Regions from separate parts of the Exiguobacterium sp. SH1S1 genome, predicted to be linked through region 2. Evidence: a T-box and tRNA genes for the amino acid it is inferred to sense, from the RefSeq annotation. Region 2 holds a T-box; the other holds one or more tRNA genes.
The links. The T-box of region 2 lies ahead of ileS (isoleucine--tRNA ligase). A T-box ahead of a tRNA ligase gene usually reads a tRNA of that ligase, here a tRNA-Ile.
Positions count from the first base shown of each region.

Region 1: it encodes a tRNA-Ile, which carries the amino acid that the T-box ahead of ileS (isoleucine--tRNA ligase) is inferred to sense. The anticodon was not compared.

Region 1 covers NZ_SJUZ01000001.1:246,025-253,092, forward strand. The annotation lists gene EVJ23_RS01335 (peptidoglycan D,D-transpeptidase FtsI family protein) at 1-620, opposite strand, end outside; gene EVJ23_RS01340 (superoxide dismutase) at 774-1,382, opposite strand; gene EVJ23_RS01345 (alpha-amylase) at 1,467-2,936, opposite strand; tRNA gene EVJ23_RS01350 (tRNA-Ile) at 3,059-3,132, opposite strand; tRNA gene EVJ23_RS01355 (tRNA-Met) at 3,137-3,213, opposite strand; gene EVJ23_RS01360 (Na/Pi cotransporter family protein) at 3,328-4,974, opposite strand; gene EVJ23_RS01365 (hypothetical protein) at 5,175-5,615, shown strand; gene EVJ23_RS01370 (methyl-accepting chemotaxis protein) at 5,639-7,068, opposite strand, start outside.
Region 2 covers NZ_SJUZ01000003.1:194,409-201,476, forward strand. The annotation lists gene EVJ23_RS08660 (uracil-xanthine permease family protein) at 1-28, opposite strand, end outside; gene pyrR (bifunctional pyr operon transcriptional regulator/uracil phosphoribosyltransferase PyrR) at 78-611, opposite strand; gene EVJ23_RS08670 (RluA family pseudouridine synthase) at 804-1,715, opposite strand; gene lspA (signal peptidase II) at 1,715-2,188, opposite strand; gene ileS (isoleucine--tRNA ligase) at 2,248-4,974, opposite strand; T-box leader at 5,023-5,243, opposite strand; gene EVJ23_RS08685 (DivIVA domain-containing protein) at 5,246-5,791, opposite strand; gene EVJ23_RS08690 (YlmH family RNA-binding protein) at 5,810-6,580, opposite strand; gene EVJ23_RS08695 (YggT family protein) at 6,581-6,853, opposite strand; gene EVJ23_RS08700 (cell division protein SepF) at 6,858-7,068, opposite strand, start outside.

The DNA.
Region 1 (7,068 bases), on a different contig from region 2:
GGCGACGCGCCGATTTTGATGACTTGCGGGTCTAACGCGTACCCGCTCTCCATATTATGTTTGATAGCGATGATCTCTTCGGTCGCATCATCGAACGTGATCTCTGCTTGCGTGATTGAATCAAGCAGCAACTGATCGACTGCTTGGTTCGACAAGGCGGCCCGCTCTTCTTCCGGCAGCTCGGCGAGAAGCGATTGGACTCGTTCTTGCGAGCGCTCAGGATCGATGGCGATCCAATAGTCCTTGCGGTCCCGTTCGGTCACTTTGCGATCTTTCTCCGGAATGTCGACGATCTTAGCAAGTTTGACCGCAACATCGAGACGCTCCTCCGTTTTCGTCACTTGGGAGCGACGGTACATGACCGAATAGTTCGAGATCGTGTCGGCCAACACTTGACCGTTCCGATCGTAGATTTTGCCGCGAGGCACCTCGTACTTGATTTTGCTCGACTCGGTCTTTTGAACCTCTCGGGCGATCAACTCTCCGTTGACGATTTGGACGACGCCTAACCGAAAGATCAACGTCGCAAACAAAATGAAGACGATAAAAAACAATAAATTTAATCGTAACGGAAGGTGGTTACGCCGTTTTTTCGGCACTTTCACACGGTGTCTAGCCAATTCAGTTATCTCCTTCCACTTTCAGTTGCTTCTATATTATACTTTTCTGTATTTCTATTTTCAGACTCGATTTTTACTATATCATAATTTGTTTACAAATTAATGAAATGTAGAAAAAATCCCGAGATTCAACCGAATCTCGGGATCGTGTCATTATTTGGCGTCAGCGTAAAGCTTCGCGACGTAATCCCAGTCGATGACGTGGAAGAACGCTTGGATGTAGTCCGGGCGACGGTTTTGATAGTTCAAGTAGTACGCATGCTCCCAAACATCGAGTCCAAGGATCGGCGTGATGCCTTCCATGATCGGTGAATCTTGGTTCGGTGTCGACGTGACTTCGAGCTTGCCGCCTTTGACGACGAGCCAAGCCCAACCTGAACCGAAACGAGTTGTAGCGGCTTTCGTGAACTCATCTTTGAACGCGTCAAAGCTGCCGAACGCTTTGTCGATCGCCGTTGCGAGTTCGCCCGTTGGCGTCCCGTTCTCGTTTTTCTTCAACAACTTCCAGAAGAACGAGTGGTTCCAATGACCGCCGCCGTTGTTACGAACAGCTGTCTGAATGTCAGCAGGAAGCGAATCGAGTTTTTGGAGCAAGTCTTCAAGTGAAGAGTACTCTACGTCTTTTCCTTCGAGTGCATTGTTCACGTTCGTGACGTAAGCGTTGTGGTGTTTCGAATGGTGGATTTCCATCGTGCGTGCGTCAATGTGTGGTTCGAGTGCATCGTATGCGTAATCAAGTTGTGGTAATTCAAATTTAGCCATAACTAAAATCCCCCTTAAAATTGGTTTGAACAACGTTCGTTTTAAATGTAACAGATTTGTGACGGCTTACTCAATTGTAAAGGCTTATTCCACATCTTCGTCCGGCAACGCCCAGACCGAGATCGATCCTGCCGCTACTTTAAATACCCCTTTTCCATCTTCGTCAATCTCGATGATTTCATCGATCGTCTGCGTCAAGTCGACCCATTTCTCACCGGCACGATGCTCCCCGACGTACATCTGTTTCTCCGCCTCTTCGTTATTCGAGATGATGACGGCACAACCTGAACGCTCGATATCCTCGCTGCCGTGTCGGACCCAGCCGATCACGTGCTCGTTATCGAAGTAGTCGTCTTGTTGCCCATACGCTTTTTCACGACGGGCGTACAGAAGTGGATCGATGGCCAGCTTCTTCCCTTCGACCGGGTGGGGCCCGTTGATGCCGTAGTAATCACCGTAGAAAACACACGGATAACCGTCTTGGCGGAGTAAAATCAAACCGTAAGCACTCTGTTTGAACCAATCTTCGACCCATGACTCGAGCGCCTCGGCCGGCTGTGAGTCATGGTTGTCGACGAACGTGACCGAGTGAAGCGGGTGGGACTGGACGAGTGTGTCGTCAAAGATCGTCCGCAAATCAAACGATGCGCCTTCAATCGAGGCACGCTGCAAATTGTAATGGAGCGGCACGTCGAACAGATCGACGTGGTAGTCGATGTTGTCTAAAAAGGCGCGGCAATCTTCGAGCTCCGACTTCCAAAACTCACCGACCAAGTAAAAGTTCTCGCCTTTTTCATCTTTCATCGTTTGGCTGAACTCTTTGACGAAATCATAGTTGATATGTTTGATTGCATCGAGACGGAAGCCATCACATTTCGTCTCTTCGATGAACCACTTGCCCCAACTTAACACTTCTTCCCGGACTTCCGGATGATGATAGTCAATGTTCGCAAACATCAAATAATCGTATACGCCGAACTCACTATCGACGTTGTCATTCCATTTTTTGTTATCGCCTAAAATGAAGAAGATACCGCTATGCTCGCTCGCCGCGTCATAGTCCGTGCCGTTGAAATGATGGAAGTTCCATTTGAACGACGAGTACTTACCGTTTCGTTCTTTATAATCAAACTTCGTCCAACCTTCGATCTCAAACGGTTCTTCCGACAACACTTTCGTCCGGTCTTCCGGGTCGACTTCTAACACGTCGAACTTCTCGGTCGCGTCGGCTCCGGCTTTATGGTTCAACACGACATCCATATATACTTGCATCCCGAGTTCTTGGGCGTGTTTCGTCGCCTCAAGCAGCTCTTGCTTCGTCCCGTATTTTGTGGCGACGGTTCCTTTTTGATCAAACTCGCCTAAATCATACAAGTCATAGACACCATATCCCGTATCCTCATCACTTTGACCTTTTGTGACCGGTGGCAACCAAAGTGCGGTGATTCCTGCTTTTTTTAATTTAGAAGCCCGTTCTTTCAATCGCTTCCAATGCTTTTGGTCAGCCGGGACGTGCCATTCAAAAAATTGCATCATCGTATGATTTCGTTCCATCTCGCTTCGCCTCGTTTCATATTTTTCAAAAACAAAATGCTAACGGATATTTACCCGCGTCTTCACTTTTGAAAACAACAATGTAAACAAAAAAGCAGCTTTCATTAGAAAGCTGCCCTCGATGGACCCTGTAGGACTTGAACCTACGACCGGACGGTTATGAGCCGTCTGCTCTAACCAGCTGAGCTAAGGGTCCTTATTGGTAGCGGCGGAGGGAGTCGAACCCACGACCTCACGGGTATGAACCGTACGCTCTAGCCAGCTGAGCTACACCGCCACGTTGTTATACAGTAATAATATACTGAAGGAAGCCTCTACTGTCAATGAAAAGTCACACGTACGCAAAAAAGTCTTGCTACTTATAACTTAAGTAGCAAGACTTTTTGAAACGTTAGACCGATATTTCGTTCGTTGCATCTTCAAGTGTGATTTCCGTGATGTTCATCGCATGGTCACCGATCCGCTCAAGGTTCGAGAGCATATCGACGAAGAACATACCAGCTTGGCCGTCACATTCACCTGTGTTCAAACGAACGACATGATTTTTACGGAATTGACGCTCGAGCATGTCGAGTTTCGCTTCCATCTCGATGACTTGACGCGCCTCGACCATGTCACCGCTCGCAAGCGTTTGAAGTGACTTCTCGAGTGTGGCCCGTGTCAGATCATACATTTCCGTCAATTCTTTTTGGGCTCCCGGCGAGAGCGTGATGCGCGTCGCCGTCTTATAGTCGATCAACTCGATGATGTTCTCAACGTGGTCACCGATTCGCTCGATGTCGTTGATGGCATGCATGAGTGTCTTATGCTGTTGTGATTCGTGCTCTGTCAAATCGACTGCCGCGAGTTGAACAAGATAATCCGTAATTTTAGAGTTAAGCGAGTTTAACGCATCTTCAATGTGCGCTGATTTTTCCGCGTGCTTCTTGTCACCAGTCTCCATATAAGAACGTGCCTCATCAAGACCAAGTTTCGCGAAATCACCCATGCGGATGACTTCATATTTAGCTTGCTCGACCGCGATTGAAGGCGACTGTTGAATGAAGATTGGGTCCAAGTGCTGTGCTTTCGTATCGACAATTGAATCTTCACCTGGTACGAGTTTCGTCACGACCCAAGCAATCGTTCCGATGAACCAGAACTGGATCAATGTGTTGGCGACGTTGAACGTACCGTGCGCGAAGGCGATTTGCATCTTCGACTCAATGTTAAGGAAGTCTGTAATCCAGAAAATATATTGCGTAAAGAGCGGCAAGATAAGCAAGAACATGGCCGTCCCGACCAAGTTAAAGATAACGTGGGCTGCCGCCGCACGACGAGCCGCGACTGACGCACCGAGTGCAGCGAGAACCGCTGTGATTGTCGTCCCAATGTTATCACCGAACAAGACCGGTAGAGCGGCCTTCAAGTCGATTGAACCACCGGCGTATAGTTCCTGCAGGACACCGATCGTCGCTGATGACGATTGAACGATCAACGTGAACACCGTTCCGACGACAACTCCGAGGATCGGGTTTTGACTCATCGATTGTGTGAGTTCGAAGAAGTACTCGCTCGTACGGAGCGGACGCATGCCGTCTCCCATAAGTTCAAGACCGTAGAAGAGAGCTCCGGCGCCAAAGATGATTTGACCCATATGTTGAAACTTTTCTTTTTTAAAGAAGAACAGAAGTACTGCACCGATGGCAATCATCGGAAGCGAATATGCACCGACATCGAATCCGATAATGAATGCTGTCACCGTTGTCCCGATGTTTGCACCCATGATGACACCGATCGCTTGACGGAGCGTCATGAAGCCGGCACTGACAAGACCTACCGTGATAACTGTCGTACCTGTAGACGTTTGAAGAAGAATCGTAACGATGATCCCGGCTAGTACTCCGAGGAATGGATTCGTTGTATACTTATCAAGGATGTCGCGGAGTCGATCTCCTGCAGACTTTTGAAGGCCGTCTCCCATCGATTTGATACCGAATAGGAAGATCCCTAATCCTCCAAAAAACATGAATAACATTTCTTGCAAATTGTATTCCACGATTTTTGTACTCCTTTTGATTGTGAATTGGTTGTGTTTAATTGGTTCTTGTTGCCCTACTCATTATGCCTTCTTCCCTGAGTCGATGTAAACACGTTTAATGTTAAGGTTTTATTAAATAGCTGTCTTATTTTTATGTATTTTAGATAATTTGTACTATAACAGAATGGGGTTTTGTCTGTATGCTTAAAACGACATCAATGTTTATCCGCCATAGCCTGCTACCTACGAAGCAAACGCTACGGCTCCGTCTAGCTCCGCTACACGCTTATATGTTGGCGAGCCTCGTCTTTACAATCGTCGCGACTGTCTTAGATTACCTCGTCTTGCGGCCCGATTTTTTCGCACCGATGTGGTTGTTTTTACACGGGTTCGCCATTTTTTTCTTCTATATGATGTGGGTCGCCATCGCCGCCTTGTTCGTTCAACTCGTGACGAGACTTCGAATGAAGAAACCGTGGCCGTATCGGCAAGCTTGGCCTTACGCGGTCGCGATGACACTCGTGCCGACGCTCTTGCTCGTCGCCTTGTATCACTTTATGCCTGCATTTCTTTGGTTCGGCTTCGTTGTCACGATCGTCTACTTGACCGTCCCACTATTCCAAATTCCGCTTAAACAAAAAAACTCGGGACGGCGCTAACACGCGCTGTCCCGAGTTTTTTATCACGTCTTCGGTGCAAGTTCAGTAAGTACTTCCTGCAGGCGTCGACTTTGGTGACCCAGGTCTGTCCCGGCTGCTTGTAACGTTTCTTGAACGTCCGTCCATACTTCGACCCCTTCATACAATTCGTTCAACTTCCGCTCGAGCGCCAAGCCGATTTCTTTCAGTTGTTCGTTCGCTTCCGCCATGTGGAGCAACTGCCTTCCCGTTGCGGCCGTCTGATCCGTGATAGATTGGAACTCAAGCATTTGGTCACGCACTTCGTAATTGATTTTCGCAATCCCTGCTTCAACTCGGTCCAACGCCTCACCTAGATGAAGGATATCGTCGCCGAAGCGAATCATATCGCTAAAAATTTCTTCCCGTTCGGATTTGATTTGCCCAATCGCCGCAACGGCAAGTATCGAAGATTCATTCGTCACTTTCGCTAGCTGACCGACTTCATGAGCGACGACAGCAAACCCTTTTCCATGTTCCCCGGCACGAGCCGCTTCGATCGAGGCGTTCAGTGCCAACATCTTCGTGGCTGCTGCGACCGATAAGATCGTCTGAAGCGCTTCGTCGGCTCGTTCTGACGTTTTCGCGCTGTCGCGTAAACGTTCTTGGATACTACCCGCCTTCTCTTTGAACTGCTCGCTCACGCCTCTGACCGAAGCAAACGAGGCAATTTCGCTCGAAATCGTTTGTTGCAGCGCTACCGCTCTCAAGTCAACAGCCGAAATATCTTGTTTGAGTGCCGCGACATGGGCCGCAATGTCCGTAAAGCGATGCGTCGATTCGCTCGTGAACGCCTGATACGATCGACTCGTCTGTTCGACCGTACTTGCGACTTCTTTAAAGGCGACAACTTGTTGTTCATTTGATGCAAGTTGCCGCATGAACGTCGGCAAGCTCGTCTCAAACGCCGATGACGTCTCGTCCATCGTCAGCAACGACTTTTTCCACAGACCGATGAACGTATTGTATTCACGCTCTAAACTACGAATCTCGAACGACTTGGCTCCTAAGTCTATTTCTTTGAAAGCACGCGTCTCTACCGCCTCACGCAGTCGCGTCGCAAACTGCGATAACGGTCTGACTTCGCGACGGATCATCCGAGAAAATAAATAGATAATGATTCCCATCGCTATGACAATCACAGCGAAAAGCGCCTGTCGAAGTTCCCACATCGACCCAAGTACCGATTGTCTCGTGACAGCCAATACGTAATGAGCTTGTAGTTCTGGGATCGGAACCGTTGCTAAGAAGAAGTCGCCTCGTTCGATGACTGCGAGTTCGTTCACTGTCACTTCATTAAATTTGTCTTCAAGCTGCTTGCTCGCTTTTTTTCCTGTCAATTGCTCGACTTGCTCGTCTCGTATCAAATACTGACCGGCCTCGAGTCCGTCCGCTGATAAAATTGACGCCTGTTGCATATACGTCGACTTCAACG
Region 2 (7,068 bases):
CGTGGATGTTGAGGATGGGGGTTTTCATAAATAGTTCTCCTTCCTGGCCTCTCTGGACCACCTTAAAGGTTTTGGATTTATTGCTGTTGGATGTACACTTCGTCTGTCGTGTCGACTTCACTGAGTCGGACCACGACTTGTTCTGTTTTCGATGTCGGGACGTTTTTCCCGACAAAGTCCGGGCGAATCGGCAACTCGCGGTGCCCCCGGTCGATCAAGACGGCGAGTTGGATGTAATCGGGCCGACCGTGGTCGACGAGTGCGTCCATGGCGGCTCGGACCGTCCGTCCCGTGTACAAGACGTCATCGACGAGGACGACCGTCTTGCCATTGATATCGTGCGGGAGTTCGGTTGCTTTCACTTCTGGGTCGAGCGACTTCTTCGATAGGTCGTCCCGGTAGAGCGTGATGTCTAAGTTACCGAGCGCGATCGGTTTTCCTTCGATTTCTTCGATGCGATGGGCGAGTCGGTCGCCGAGCGTCTCACCGCGCGTTTTGATCCCGACGAGGACGACGTTGTCCGTTCCTTTGTTGCGTTCAATGATCTCATGGGCGATTCGCGTCAAGGCGCGTCGGATCGCGGCTTCGTCTAGTATGGTCGAGCGTTTCATATGATTCCTCCTCTCGTAATCTATAAAAAAAGAAGACTTCCTCATCCGGCTGGAAAGGAAGTCTTCACGAAGGCAAACGAGTGCCGTATATGATAGACGGTTGTGGCCGCGGCCACGATCCTTTCACAGCCTCTCTGGACTGGGTTTAAAGGTGTTATGCTTTCTAGACTATAAATCTGAATCGGTTGAAAGTCAACGTGTTTTCTCGATTTTGTCCAATTTTGCGAGCTCTGCCTCGAAGTCGGTCGGGAGTGCCGCCTCGAACTCGAGCCATTCGTTCGTCCGCGGATGATGGAAGCCGAGCGTGGCTGCATGGAGCGCTTGCCCGTTCAAATCGATTGTCCGACGCGGTCCGTATTTCGGGTCTCCAGCAAGCGGATGGCCGATATAGCGCATATGGACACGGATTTGATGCGTCCGTCCTGTCTCGAGCTTGCACTCGACGAGCGTGAAGTCTTTATAGCGCTCGAGCAGACGGAAGTGTGTTACCGCTTCTTTCGCATTCTTGTCTGTCACCGTCATGCGCTGACGATCGTTCGTGTCGCGCCCGATCGGCGCCTCGATCGATCCGAGCTCATGGACGAGCTCGCCGTGGACGAGTGCGACGTATTCGCGTTTGATCGTTCTGTCTTTCAACTGTTGCGCGAGTGACTCGTGCGCCATATCGTTTTTCGCGACCATGAGCAGTCCCGTCGTATCTTTATCGATACGATGGACGATACCCGGACGCTTCACACCATTGATGCCTGAGAGGTCGTCACAGTGATATAACAGCGCGTTGACGAGCGTTCCAGACGTATGACCAGCCGCAGGGTGCACGACCATGCCACGTGCTTTGTTGACGACGATGACATCCTCGTCCTCGAACACGACGTCGAGCGGAATATCTTCGGGGAGGACTTGGAGTTCGACGGCTTCTGGCACCGTCACGACGACTTCGTCCCCTTCTTGCAGTTTATAGTTCGGCTTCACGAGTTGACCGTTGACGAGCAGATCCCCTGCCTTAATCCAGTCTTGGATTTGCGAACGTGACCAGTCACTTCGTTCGCTCATCCATTTATCGATCCGTGCCTTTTCTTCGGCGACAAATGTGTAAGTTTCCATTACGATTGTCCCCTTTCTTTGTTTAATTTTTCTTCGAACAAGACGCCGATGATCATAAAGATGACCCCGAACGTGAGTGCCATATCGGCGACGTTAAAGATTGGGAAGTTGTAGCCGAACGGGTACGTGTCGACGAAGTCGACGACCTCGCCCCGGAACAGACGATCGATAAAGTTGCCGATCGCTCCGGCGAGCAGTAAGCCGACACTGTAGCCGAGCAGTTTGAACCCGTTCACTTCTTTATGCAAGAAGTAGATCAGACCGACGACAACGACGGCGGTGACGACGAAGAAGAACACCATCTGTCCTTCGAGCATGCCCCAGGCCGCGCCTCTGTTGCGGTACGATGTCAAATAGAGCCATCCTGGAATCAATTCGACCGATTGACCGATTGTCATCGTCTGGACGACGATCCATTTCGTCACTTGGTCGAGCAAAATGAGAACGACTGCTAATCCGTAATAACGTTTCATCAAATTCTCCTTTCAAGTCATAAGAAACCGGAGTGGACTGTGCGCCACTCCGGTCCGGCTCATGCGATGACTTCTGTACAGCGCGGGCAAAGTTCTGGATGATCTGCGTTCTGACCAAGTTCGGTCGAATACGTCCAACAGCGGGCACAAGCGGCACCGTCTGCTTTCGCGACGCTGATCTTCGCCGTCGCGTAGTCGACGTCGGCCGTATCGACGTAGTCGAGTTGTGACACTTGCAGGAGTTGACGAACGTTATCGATCGTGTCGAGCAGCGCTTTCGTCTCACCCTTCGGTGCGATCTGAAGTTTTGCTTCGAGCGGTTTCCCGATCAACTTCTCGCCGCGGGCGATCTCGATCGCTTTCAAGACGTCGTCGCGGAACGTGAGGAATTTCGACCATTTCGCGAGTAATTCCGTCTCTGCTTCCGTGAGCGGCGCCACTTCTTCAAGGTCCGACAAGAAGACGCTATCCGTCGTCTTGGCCGGGATTTCTTGCCAGACTTCGTCCGCCGTATGCGGGAGGACCGGGGCAAGCAGCTTCGTCAAAGTGATGACTGCATCATACATGACCGTCTGAACGGCACGGCGACGCGCATCATTTTCACGTTCGATGTAGAGGATGTCTTTCGTGAAGTCGAGATAGAACGACGACAATTCGTTGACACAGAAGTTGTGGCTCATGTGGTAAACAGCCATAAAGTCGAACGTATCGTACGCTTTGACGACTTTCGTCTGAAGTTGTTTCAGCTTCGTCGCCATGAAGCGGTCGGCTTCCGGCATATCTTCGAACGCGACGCGCATCGACGGATCGAACCCGTTCAAGTTACCGAGCAAGAAGCGTAACGTGTTACGGATCTTCCGGTATACTTCTGACACTTGTTTAAAGTTGTCATGCGAGGCGCGGACGTCTGACTGATAGTCGACAGACGCGACCCAAAGACGTACGATTTCAGCACCGTACTGTTTCACGAGGTCGTTCGGTGCAATCGTGTTGCCGAGCGATTTCGACATCTTCCGGCCGTCGCCGTCAAGGACGAAGCCGTGACTGAGGACGTTGCGATACGGTGCTTTGCCAGTCGTCGCGACTGCAGTCGACAGTGACGAGTTGAACCAACCACGGTATTGGTCCGAACCTTCTAGGTACAGGTCGGCCGGACGGCGCAAGTTGTCGCGCTGTTCGAGCACACCTGCGTGTGACGAACCTGAATCGAACCAGACGTCCATGATGTCGACTTCTTTACGGAACTCGCCGTTTGGACTGTTCGGATGTGTGAAGCCGGATGGCAACAAGTCTTTCGCCTCGCGCTCGTACCAGACGTTTGATCCGTGCTCATGGAACAAGTTGGCGATATGGTCGATCGTTTCGTTCGTGATGATTTCCGTTCCGTCTTCTGCGTAGAAGATCGGGATCGGCACACCCCATGCCCGCTGACGGCTGATGACCCAGTCGCCACGGTCACGGACCATGTTGAACAGGCGCGTCATGCCCCATTCCGGTACCCAGTTTACTTCTTCGATTTCACGCAACATGTCGCTGCGGAAGTCTTTGATCGAAGCGAACCATTGCGGTGTCGCCCGGAAGATGACCGGCTTTTTCGTACGCCAGTCGTGCGGGTACGAGTGCTTGATGAATTTGAGCTTCAACAAGTTGCCATTTGCTTCGAGCTTCATGCCGATCTCTTTGTTCGCATCTTCATAGAACAGTCCTTCAAAGCCTGGTGCTTCGTCCGTCATATACCCACGGTCGTCGACCGGGCACAACACGTCAAGTCCGTACGCTTGGCCGACACGGTAGTCGTCTTCCCCGTGGCCAGGTGCGATATGGACGCAGCCTGTCGCTTCAGCCGTGACGTGGTCGCCAAGGATGAGGAGTGACGTCCGGTCGTAAAGCGGGTGCTGTACCGTCATGTGTTCGAACTCGCGTCCGTTCCAAGACCCGCTCACTGAGTACTCATCCCAGCCGAGTGCTGTCGTCACTTCTTCGACGAGCGTCTCGGCAACGATATACCCTTTGCCATCGTGTTCGATCCGTGTGTATGTCAGCTCATCGCTGACAGCGATCCCGAGGTTGGCCGGAATCGTCCACGGTGTCGTCGTCCAGATGACGAAATGGTCGGTCGTCCCGAGGACGCCTTTGCCATCGACGACTTGGAACGCCACATAGATGGCTGGTGATTTTTTGTCATAGTACTCGATTTCCGCCTCAGCGAGTGCCGATTCAGAAGACGGTGACCAATAGACCGGTTTTTTCCCTTTATAGATGTATCCTTTTTCAGCCATCGTGCCGAACAGGCGGATTTGCGCCGCTTCATATTCAGGCTGGAGCGTGATGTATGGATTGTCAAAGTCAGCGAGCAGTCCGAGACGCTTGAACTGTTCACGTTGTGAGTTCACTTGCTCCATCGCGTAAGCGGCACATTTTTCGCGGAACTCGGCGACAGTCATCTCTTTACGGTTGACGCCTGCTTTTTGAAGCGCGTTCTCGATCGGAAGACCGTGTGTGTCCCAACCTGGGATCATCGGTGATTGATAGCCGTTCAACGACTTGAAACGGACGATGATGTCTTTTAACACTTTGTTGAGTGCATGGCCCATATGGATGTCACCGTTGGCGTACGGAGGTCCGTCATGTAGAATGTATTGCGGCTTTCCTGCATTCTTCTCTTGGACGCGGTTGTACAAGTCCATCTGCTCCCAAGCCTCGTGCATTGCTGGCTCGCGCTTCGGCAAATTTCCACGCATCGCGAATTCTGTATCAGGCATCAATAATGTGTCTTTGTAGTTCATTGAAACTCCTCCTGCATCTTTTTTGAAAAACAAAAAAACCCGCCCCTAAATAGGGACGAGTTCATCGACTCGCGGTACCACCCTACTAATCTCAAGTAGACCTTGAGACCGCTCTCGGTAACCGATAACGAGGTCAAGCGGTCACGCTTACTCAATTCAGCATGACACTCATAGGGGATACCAAATAAAGTCTTTCTCTTAGGCTTGCACCTTCCCTAAGTCGCTTCGTAGGTGTGACTTTATTGACGTGTCCTAATCAACGTATTGTTTATTATCCGTGATGTTTGTTTGGTGTGACTTCGTCGTCATTATACGCAAGTTCACTCGTATCGTCAAGAACCGTCTGGACAGGCGGCTCTCCGACAATCGTGTCCCATTCGGTACTATTTAGAAGTTCCATCTGTGCGTCGACGAGTACACGGAACCGGGTCCGGTACAGTTCGACTTTTTTCAACATTTGAATGACTTCACGCTCTGCCATCTGCTCTTTACGCGACGCTTCCTCTTCTCGGGCGAGCGCTTCGCGTTCAGCCTGCTTCAAGATGAGGCTGGCTTCTTTGGCCGCATTGGTCTTGACTTCTTCTGCTGCCTCTTGTGCGACGATAATCGATTTATTCAACGTGTCTTCCATCGAGGAGAAGTAGTCAATACGGGCTTGCATATCGTTGACGAGTTCTTCGTACCTTCTATTTTCACGAATCAATAGCTCAAACTCTTTAATGATTTGATCTAAAAATTCATTGACCTCATCGATATCGTACCCGCGAAAACGAGTCGAGAACTCTTTGTTATGAATATCAATCGGTGTCAACGCCATTCGACTTTCCTCCTAAATTCAACGTATGATGCCATACTGGATTTTTATTTTCTCACGCTTTGTCGAGCCGAGGATTGCCGTCAATTTGACACGACCGTAACCCCGGATTGAAACCAAATCGTCTGGTTCGAGTAAAAAGCTCGCGTCCGTGATCGCTTTATGATTGACTTTGCAGTCACCATGTTTGACGAGCGCCTGTGCTTTCTGGCGCGACAGACCGAGCACTTCGCTAACGACCGCATCAAAGCGGAGTGAGGAGACGATGCCAAACTCGTCGCTCCATTTGACTTCTGGGACGGTCAAAATCGATGCGGCCGGCACATCAGACAGCCGCACCCGGGCTTTGCCGACGCGATCCACGTTCATTTCGATGAATCCAGCCGCATCAGCCGTCGTCGCGAACTGAGCGATCCCGTCAGCGAGGACAACGTCGCCAAACTTTTGCCGCTTCAGGCCCGCGTTAAGAAGCGTGCCTGTCACTTGGCGGTGGGTCAAGTCGACAAACTTCGTCGGATAATCGATTTGAAGAATCTTGACTTCAAAGTCGTTCACGTCGAGCTCATAGTAGTCGGGCGTCAATAAAAGCCGTTTCCGCTCAGCTCCAGGGAAACCGCCGTCCTCGTAGATGGCGAGCCGTTTGCCAACGAGTTGCCTGACGATTTGTTGCTCACGTGGGTCTAAAAAATCCGTCAATTTAAACAAGTAGTTGTCCTCGACTTGTCGCACCCAGTCGAGCACTTGCTCGACAAACGGGCGTTCATTCGGTCGATAATGATCGAAGACGCTCATTTACAGACCGAAAATCGCTCGCACTCCTGCTTGCGCCATACGAAGCACGAACAGGGCGACGATTGGAGAAATGTCGAGCATCCCGCCGATTGGCGGGATGATCCGACGGAACGGGTTAAGAAACGGCTCACACAAGTATGTCAAAATCTGTCCGAATTTTGATTCTCTCGCATTCGGGAACCACGATAATAAAATATAGGCAATCAAGACCCAACTATAATATCCAAGAAGCGTAACAATCGTATTGCCTAATGCAGGGATCGCATTTTCCATTCATTTACCACCCTTTACTGTTTAGTTCGTCCTCCGAAATCAAATTCGAAATCGATCCAGTCAATTCGATATTGTTCGGAGCACATAGAATCGTGTTATGTCCAATCGACGTCATCGTTCCTTCTAGGGCGTAAACGACACCCGACAAGAAGTTTACAACTTGACGAGACTGCTCTTTCGACATGCGCTGAAGGTTGACGATGACGGCACGATTT